4 regions of the Pseudoalteromonas sp. B62 genome follow, and region 1 is predicted to be linked to each of the others. Evidence: predicted binding sites of a transcription regulator. Region 1 holds the regulator's gene; each other region holds the start of a gene.
What was found. The regulator LexA, encoded in region 1, represses DNA repair genes until DNA is damaged. The targets are predictions, from matches to a motif close to TACTGTATNNNNATACAGTA.

Region 1 (2,209 bases):
GCCCAAAACATAATTGCGAACACTATCACCCCAATCACACAACATATTATAAATATGGTCATGTGCAGCTGATATACATTATTGCTTATATCGGTTACGCCTTTGCGCATATTGTATTGGCTGTTCGCCAAAACTGAGTGCGAAAAAACACATAATATAAGCCACAAGGTAGAGGTCAGTTTACCCATGTGACGGCTCCTTTGATGCTATTGCGAATGCAAAGCGAAGAGGCATACGGCTTAAACGCCAATTCGTTATTTTTATTTTTTTAGCCAATCTTATTTAATATTGATTGGTTTTGCTGCGCCAACAACGAGTTTGTGTATATTGTGTGTTCTCAAAACTAAAAAGCTGTGAGTTATTATTAGCTCAGCACATTAATAATTAGCTAAAAAACGAACAACAAGCAAGTTTTAGTATAAAAAACAATCAGGTGATATTGAGTAATTAATAAAAAGTCAGTAATCAACTAGTCAACAGGAAGTTCAAAATATGAGCAAAACAAAGGGGTTTAACGTATTCGGAGGGGGAAATATAAGTGCAAAAAAATTTACAGCTAAAATAATTAGTTGGCTGTTTACGTCATATTTTTAGTGCTAATGTTAAAACAAAAATGCGTGCTAAAAAGCACGCATTTATAAAAATAAATTAAAAACTACATCCAATCAGCGTTTCTTATAACTCCAACGGCTAAACCTTCTATATTAAAAGATTCATTTTCTAGATCAACTTCAATTGGCGAAAAGTCGTCATTCTCAGCATGCAATAATACTTTTCGGCCTGCTTTTTCAAACCGCTTTACGGTAACATCATCATCAACACGAGCAACTACAACTTGTCCATTTTCTGCAACTTGAGTTTTATGCACAGCTAACAAATCACCATCCATAATACCTATATCTTTCATGCTCATACCGTTAACGCGCAATAAAAAATCAGCAGCTGGTTTAAACATTAATGGATCAATTTTACAATGACTCTCAACGTGCTCTTGCGCCAAAATAGGCTCTCCCGCTGCGACTCGCCCGATAAGAGGTAAACCTAACTGTTCAGGCTCTTCTTCCTCAACAAGTTGAATACCTCGGCTTGCACCTGGTTTCATCTTAATAGCACCTTTTTTAGCAAGCGCTTTTAAATGCTCTTCAGCAGCATTGGCACTTTTAAAGCCTAATGTTTGTGCAATTTCAGCACGTGTAGGAGGCATACCAGTGTCTTTAATAAAAACTTTAACTAATTCGAGAATTTGAGCTTGGCGCTTCGTTAATGGTCGCATACAACTGGTTTTCCATACAGTACATTTAACTGTGAGTATATACAGTTAAATAAAAATCGCAAATTTAAATTACATTGATTGCTTGCTGTTAATAAATCACTTTTACACTTATGTAGAAACAACGACTGCTTACATAAAATAAACATTTGTATCTTTATATTTACGATTAAGGGCTAATTTGATGACAGCCACATGTTAATAAATTGAAAACAACTTATTAACATGTACACTTTATGTGTACAAACACTTAAAAGGATTATCAAATGAAAAAATATTCACCATTGTTTATTGGCTTATTGTTTAGCGGCTATGCGTATGCCCAAGTCCCACTTTTCGAAGTGCAGCACTCTAACTTTACGCAAAACATTAATAAAGAAGGTAATGCTCAATCTCAATTTGGACAACCGCTTTTCGAACTAAGCGCAAAAACCAATGCATTCTTTTTACCTGTTCAGGGAAGTGACATTGAATTTATCAAAAGTACAGCAAGTACATCAGCAACTGGTAACTTAATTTGGGTAGGTAAAAGCTTAGATGGTGACGAAGTAACACTGATAAAATCTACAAAGGGATTTCTGGTACGATAAAGGTAAATGAACATGTTTATAAATTGCAACCGAATAAACATTCTGGTCATAATTTTATTGAATTAGATCCTGCCAAGCAACCTGCTGAGCATGCACCCGATTATCAGCAATCTAGCAACACTATTTCAATCAGTGAACAAATTTTAACAGAACAAAGCTTCCAAACAGCTATGGCAACTAACGCGCAAAGCAATATTAGCTTACTCGTTTTATACACCCCAGCCGCAGAACAAAAATCTAGTGATATTAATAGCTTGATTGATCTTGCAATAGTAGAGACTAATCAGGGTTACCAAAACTCAGGTGTCAACGCAGTTGTTAGTTTGGCCCATGTAAGCCGAGTTAATTA
Region 2 (2,209 bases), 910 kb from region 1:
GGAGTTGAAATTGACCCAACCGTGGCGCTGCTCAAGCCAATCTGTCACCAACAGTTGAGTGTAAGTGCGCTGCTCTATTCGACCATGCCCATCATTTACTGTTTCATGGCTATTTTGCTGGATGAGTGATGGCTGCTCTCGTCTGACTTTGTGATAGTAGGCTTGAATTTCTTTGTTCAATTTTCCTTGGTTATTCTTCACTTGCAGCAAATAGTCTCCGTCTTTCTTGCTGACGGCTTTCGTCACTTTCTTTAAACAATGCATCGCGTCTGCTGTGATGATATTGCCTTTAAGCTCAAGTAATTCAATAAGTGCCATCACTGTTGATACTTCATTCTTCTTACTTTTTGATTTGCATTGTGCTAGTACTAGGCCCTGTTCAACTGCATAAGCTGAAACACTGTGAATAGCTGTTTTTTTATCACCATCATAAGAATGGCGAAGTGTTTTACCGTCAAAGGTAATGACGCTTTGATTATTCGCATCTCTAAGCTCATTAACCCAAGAAACAAAACAAGCTAATAAAGCTTCAGGGGCCAGTGAGCTAATGATACGAGCAATCGTATCATCGACAGGAATACCATTTTCAAATGAACGAAACTTACGTAACCAAGTCAGTTTACTGTCACCGAATTGCTTAATATCCTTCCACCCTTCAGCACCTGAAATAATCGCAGTGACTGTAAGGAATATAACATCCAGCAATTCATGTTTTTTGTTGATGTGTGAACGAGTATCTTGAATGTCGTTGAAATGGTTGATGAATGACATGTTAATCGCCTTTGAGAAAAAGGCGATTTGATCACAGATTCGAAGTAATAATCAAGTTAAGTATGATCTTGCCCTGTCCAATAGGGAGCAAACGGCTAGTTAACTTGCTTTTTTATCGTTGTTGTCTTCAGTTGATGCAACGTTATCTGACTTTTTAGTTTTTGTTGGGACTTTGGTGACAACTGGGTCTTTGCCACCTTTTAATATAGTCATAAAGTCTTCTTTACTCTTGGCTATTTCTAAAGCAAGCGACTCTATTTGTTGCTCGCTCAATGGCACATCTACCTTTTCTAACATTAGCTCAAGCGACTCAGCAATATCGAGCATTTTGTCATAAGCATCAGCTTCTTTTTTAGTAGTAAACGTCATGCGCTCGACTCCGTTTCGTTCTACAACATATTTAACAACAACAGCCATGATTTCTCCTGCAAGCTTGCGTGGCAATGTGGTTTATGAAAACCATTAGATTACTGTTTTTATGTACAGTAATGGTTTGTGGTGTAATTTGCAAGTATCTGATATTAATTTTTAGTTTATTTAAGATTTGACAAAAAACTGTAACTTTACTTTATTTAATAAATCACTTGTTGTACCAGCTGCATTTTAGGATTTCGGATAATAGTGATCATGTGTTTAGGTGATTTTATATAATGAGCTATTTTTATTTTACTATTTCCTGAGCAAAATTTAATAATTCGAAAGTACAATAAGGAAAATAAATGCGTCTTTTACAAAAACTCTTATTCATAAGTATATTATGTTTGCTCCCGACTACTGCAGCGTTTTCACAGGTAGTTGATGTGGTCAAAGAAATGCCTAAATATGATGTTGTAAGTATTAATGATGCTGATGCGAGTATGCTCGCTAAGCTACCAGGAATAGGGAAGAAAAAAGCACAAGCAATAGTTGATTATAGGGAAGCAAATGGAGAGTTCACTGAAGTAAACGATTTAGCGAAAGTGAAAGGTGTAGGAAAAAAGTTAATAACTAAGCTAAAAGATAAAATAACATTATAAGTGGGTTAGGGCGCTTCTAAGCGCCCTGATCATATTCTTTTAATGCTTTATTAAGATTTTTTTGGCAAAATTAATTTCGATAGGCGTAGTTAATAATGGATAACAAAGTACACCAAGCATTAAAAATGGTATAACTACCCAGCCTTCAAATAGGGTAAATATTAAAAACAGTGGGCTTAACAATATAAGCTTTATTATACGTAATAACACGCGTTCAGTAGGTGAAATCAGACCTAGCGATAGGGCTATAACGGCTTGCCTTTCGCGTACTTTTAAATGTTTTAATTCTATAATTTGACTCGAAAAAAAGTAAACATACTAATTAAACCGATCTTTTAAAAAGTAAACGACTACTAATCACTATAAAAAATACACTAGCAAATAGTCCAAATATGATTTCCATCCAAGCGGGCATACTCAAA
Region 3 (2,209 bases), 1.1 Mb from region 1:
TTACCGCCATCGCGAACCCATGCTAAGCCGTTACCAGCAATTTTGGTTGCAAGTACAATTTTATCGCGCTTTTGTTGGTTACGAGAGAGCCAGTTACCAATAATTTGCTCAGTTTTACCATAGGTATCGGGTGATGGAGGAACTGCGTACATTTCGGCTGTATCAATAAAGTTTACGCCTTGAGCAAGTGCGTAGGCTATTTGTTCATCTGCATCACTTTGGGTGTTTTGCATTCCCCAGGTCATGCTACCTAAACATACTCTTGAAACATTAACACCACTGCTTCCTAGTGGACTGTATTGCATAAAATTTCCTTATTGCTCGTCTTGAGCGTAGCTAATTAAAGCCGATAAAAGAGGCTCTGAAATAGGGGCTTTTTGACCTGTTTCAAAATCAAACATAACCACTTTCGAATTACCGGTTGTGGTTATGGCATTTTGTGCGTGACTAAATACTGTATAATTCATCATAAATCGGTCTGTTTTAATGTCAGAAATAGTGACGCCTACAGTAAGGGTATCTGGAAAAGTAACAGGGCGCTTATAACGAATATTATTTTCGCTTATAACAGGGCCAATGCCGCTTGGGCTAATTGTATCAAATAAGTTTATTTTATTTAAAAAGTCGATTCTGGCTATTTCAAAGTAACGCAGGTAAACCACATTGTTTACGTGTTGAAGGGCATCCATATCGGCCCACGCTACAGTAATGTCAGTATGAATAGGGTGCTGATCTTTAAACGTTTGCATGCACTTTAACTCTTTATTTTAAAGCACTAGATTATCAATATGACGATATGACCTCAAGGTAATTAGTGCGCTGTTTTTATGTATGACGAGTTTACTAAACTTGAACCCACCATAATAAATCGATTAATAAGAGTTTAGGAGCTTGCTTATTAATAATGATTAAACAATAATGGCTGTATAAATAAACAGTGTTGTAATGGTGATGAAAAAGTTTATTCATATAGATATGGACTGCTTTTATGCGGCAGTTGAGATGCGCGATAATCCTAAGCTGGCCAATGTGCCGCTTGCTATTGGTGGCAATAGTCGTAGAGGTGTACTTTCTACAGCCAACTACATTGCCAGAGAGTATGGCGTGCGCTCAGCTATGTCTAATTATCATGCAAAACAATTATGCCCTGATTTAGTTATTGTACCTGGGCGCATGGCTGTTTATAAAGAAGCTTCAAATCAAATACGTGAAGTATTTAATCGTTACACCAACTTAATTGAACCACTCTCTCTTGACGAAGCATACCTTGATGTAACTGATAGTAGCGTTTGTAAAGGCAGTGCTACGCTTATTGCGCAGCAAATAAGAGCTGATATTTATAATGCTACAGGGCTTACTGCATCCGCTGGTATTGCTCCTATTAAATTTATTGCCAAAATAGCGAGTGATGAAAACAAGCCTAACGGTCAGTTTGTTGTATTACCTGATGAGGTGGATGATTTTTTAGCACAGTTACCTCTGGGTAAAATTCCGGGTGTCGGTAAAGTAACGCTCGAAAAACTCAATTTAAAAGGATTATATACAGGTAAAGATGTACGCGAAAAAGGCGTAAATTGGATGCAACAGCATGTAGGTAATTTTGGCGTATCGCTTTACCAAAAATGTGCAGGTGAGTATGTCGGTAAGGTATCTACTAATCGTATTAGAAAGTCGCTAAGTGTTGAGCATACCTATGAGTATAACAAAACCAGCTTACAAGAATGCCTAGAACAGTTGCCTACGTTGTTAGATGAGTTAAAGGTGCGCTTGGAAAAACAACAATTACAAAATCGGATTAATAAACTGAGCGTTAAGGTTAAATTTGCGAATTTTATAGTAACCTCTGCGGATCAGGCTTATCACCAATTAAATACTGAGGTTTTTACACAACTACTTACTAAAGCTTTCCAGCGAGGTGTGCAGCAACCGGTCAGGCTTTTAGGTATTGGGGTGGGTATTAAAAATCAACCAGATCAAAACTTCCAACTTAGTATTCTCGATTAAGCTGTAAAGCCTGTAATTGCAAGTTGCCACTAAAAAGTGGATTAAACTAAACACTTATCGCAGCTTGCTGGTCTTCAATATTCAAATCGACGATAATAGGGGCTTATGTTTTTTAACAGGACCTTTATTTATGGCATATCCAAAAGCCGTATTGGCTCAGCCAGTAAGTGCTAGCCTTGAATCCACATCACATGATGCATTAATC
Region 4 (2,209 bases), 400 kb from region 1:
CTTGGTAATCTGAGTCAATTAATCCTACTAAATTACCCAATACAATCCCATGCTTATGACCTAAACCTGAGCGAGGTAAAATAGTAGCAGCCATTCCTGTATCCTGCATGTTTAAAGCAATACCAGTAGGTATTAATTTTGTCTCACCCGGTAAAACTTGTAAAATATCATCAATACAAGCTCTAAGATCTATAGCAGCAGAGCCATCTGTAGCATACTCTGGCATAGGGATTTCAGTACCGACTTTAGGATTTACAATTTTTAATTCAACTTTTTTCATTTTAAATTTTCTACTCTAAATAAATTTATAAAAATAATATAGATAATATAACTTAACGACCAGTCGTAAACTCATGCCATGAATCAATTAAATCAATGAAATCTTCAAAGCCACAACCACTACTTAAACCATTTTCTTCAAGCGCTAAATCGTCATCTTGATACGCTATTAGGTCTTCACTGTCTTGATGAAGCGCATGGGCTTCAAACAGTGCTTCGTCTTTGGTTAATATTAAATCTATTTCTTGGCCTTTTAGCGTTAGCGGCTCATAGCTTGAACTCACCGATGCAATAAGCGCTTGCACCATAGCTACTTTGTCTTTGCCTATTTCTTCGTTTAGCCAGCGACCAATAATAGCGTGTTCACTGCTTATTTTAATACGTAGCCCACTAATAGGGTCACGAATAAATTGATATTCCATAGGGTTTGCCTGTAAATCTTTAATTGCGTAATTATATACGTAAACGCCCGTAAACCACAGGACATATAAAGTAAAATAGCGCCACATGGGCGCTATTTTACTCAACTTTAAAACCGTTAACTTCGCGATCTATAACGCGCTGCGTCAATGATCGACCATAAGTAAATAATAGGCACAAGTACAAAGCCTACAAGCACATAAATTAGTGCGTAACTTATTATAATAGCGAGTGCAAAAAATATAGCCGCTAAAATACGCCCTTGCACTAACTGCCCTAAGCCAGGAAAAAATATATTACATAATGCTGCGATTACGTTACCGCCAGAACCTTGATCTGCCATACTAACCTCTGTATTTATTTGATTTTATAATTATTTACTTACACACTCTATGCCAATTTATTAAAGCTTACAAATCAAATAGTTAAATTAGCCTAGATTTAGAGAGTTAGTAAATTTTGCTAACTTTAGGTCAAATTAGCAATTTTTATTGTGCGTTTACGCTTTTTTTTGTTCAAAAAATTAGCAAGTTACTCGTTTTTAAGGCTATTTTATAAATAGCTGTTTATAAAAACAGTATTTTATTTAGCCTAACAAAAACACCTGTTATACTGCCCACAATATTGATTAAAAAGGCGTAACGATGGACGTTTCACAATTACTCGATGGCTTAAATGACAAACAACGCGATGCCGTTGCAGCCCCACTACAAAACATGCTGGTGTTAGCAGGTGCTGGGTCTGGTAAAACACGAGTGTTAGTTCATCGTATTGCGTGGCTTATGCAAGTTGAGCAAGCATCTGCTTACAGTATTTTTGCCGTAACCTTTACTAATAAAGCGGCTAAAGAAATGCGCAGCCGCGTTGAAGAAACACTAAAAGCCCCTGTAGGTGGTATGTGGATTGGTACGTTCCATGGTTTGTCGCATCGTATTTTACGTGCTCATCACCGTGAAGCTAACTTACCTGAAGCCTTTCAAATTTTAGACTCTGACGATCAACTTCGGATGATCAAGCGCTTATTAAAATCGATGAATATCGATGATAAAAAATGGCCTGCTAAACAATTTGGCTGGTACATTAGCGCCAAAAAAGATGAAGCACTTCGCCCTAAAGATATTCAAGCATACGATATTAACGAGCAAATGATGCTGCGTGTTTACGCCGCCTATCAAGAAGCCTGTGACAGAGCTGGCTTAGTTGATTTTGCCGAAATATTACTACGCAGCTACGAAGTGTTAAAAAATAACCCTACGTTACTACGTCATTACCAGCAACGCTTTGCACATATGCTCGTAGACGAGTTCCAAGATACAAATACCATTCAATATGCCTGGTTAAAGTTACTTGCAGGCGATACAAGCAGTATCATGATTGTAGGCGACGATGACCAAAGTATTTACGGTTGGCGCGGTGCTAAAATCGAAAATATTAAACGATTTTTAACTGACTTTAGCGCAGAAACCATTCGTCTTGAACAAAACTACCGTTCAACAGCAACTATTTTGAA

Region 2: P4S71_RS13880 (YebG family protein) is a predicted target of LexA. The motif match lies at 1,240-1,259, and genes of this name have one in related genera.
Region 3: dinB (DNA polymerase IV) is a predicted target of LexA. The motif match lies at 921-940, and genes of this name have one in related genera.
Region 4: uvrD (DNA helicase II) is a predicted target of LexA. The motif match lies at 1,260-1,279, and genes of this name have one in related genera.

The regions. Positions count from the first base shown of each region.
Region 1 is NZ_JARLVB010000002.1:1,166,338-1,168,546, reverse strand. Features, by position in the region: gene coxB (cytochrome c oxidase subunit II) at 1-188, opposite strand, end outside; gene lexA (transcriptional repressor LexA) at 656-1,273, opposite strand; gene P4S71_RS09880 (hypothetical protein) at 1,537-1,860, shown strand; gene P4S71_RS09875 (M12 family metallo-peptidase) at 1,884-2,209, shown strand, end outside.
Region 2 is NZ_JARLVB010000002.1:2,077,743-2,079,951, forward strand. Features, by position in the region: gene P4S71_RS13875 (ISAs1 family transposase) at 1-771, opposite strand, end outside; gene P4S71_RS13880 (YebG family protein) at 871-1,188, opposite strand; gene P4S71_RS13885 (ComEA family DNA-binding protein) at 1,491-1,787, shown strand; partial or broken gene P4S71_RS13890 (DUF6170 family protein) at 1,804-2,081, opposite strand; gene dsbB (disulfide bond formation protein DsbB) at 2,110-2,209, opposite strand, start outside.
Region 3 is NZ_JARLVB010000002.1:45,857-48,065, reverse strand. Features, by position in the region: gene P4S71_RS04505 (aldo/keto reductase) at 1-305, opposite strand, end outside; gene P4S71_RS04500 (acyl-CoA thioesterase) at 315-749, opposite strand; gene dinB (DNA polymerase IV) at 952-2,004, shown strand; gene P4S71_RS04490 (M17 family metallopeptidase) at 2,135-2,209, shown strand, end outside.
Region 4 is NZ_JARLVB010000002.1:763,791-765,999, forward strand. Features, by position in the region: gene dut (dUTP diphosphatase) at 1-280, opposite strand, end outside; gene P4S71_RS07955 (YacL family protein) at 333-701, opposite strand; gene P4S71_RS07960 (hypothetical protein) at 818-1,042, opposite strand; gene uvrD (DNA helicase II) at 1,344-2,209, shown strand, end outside.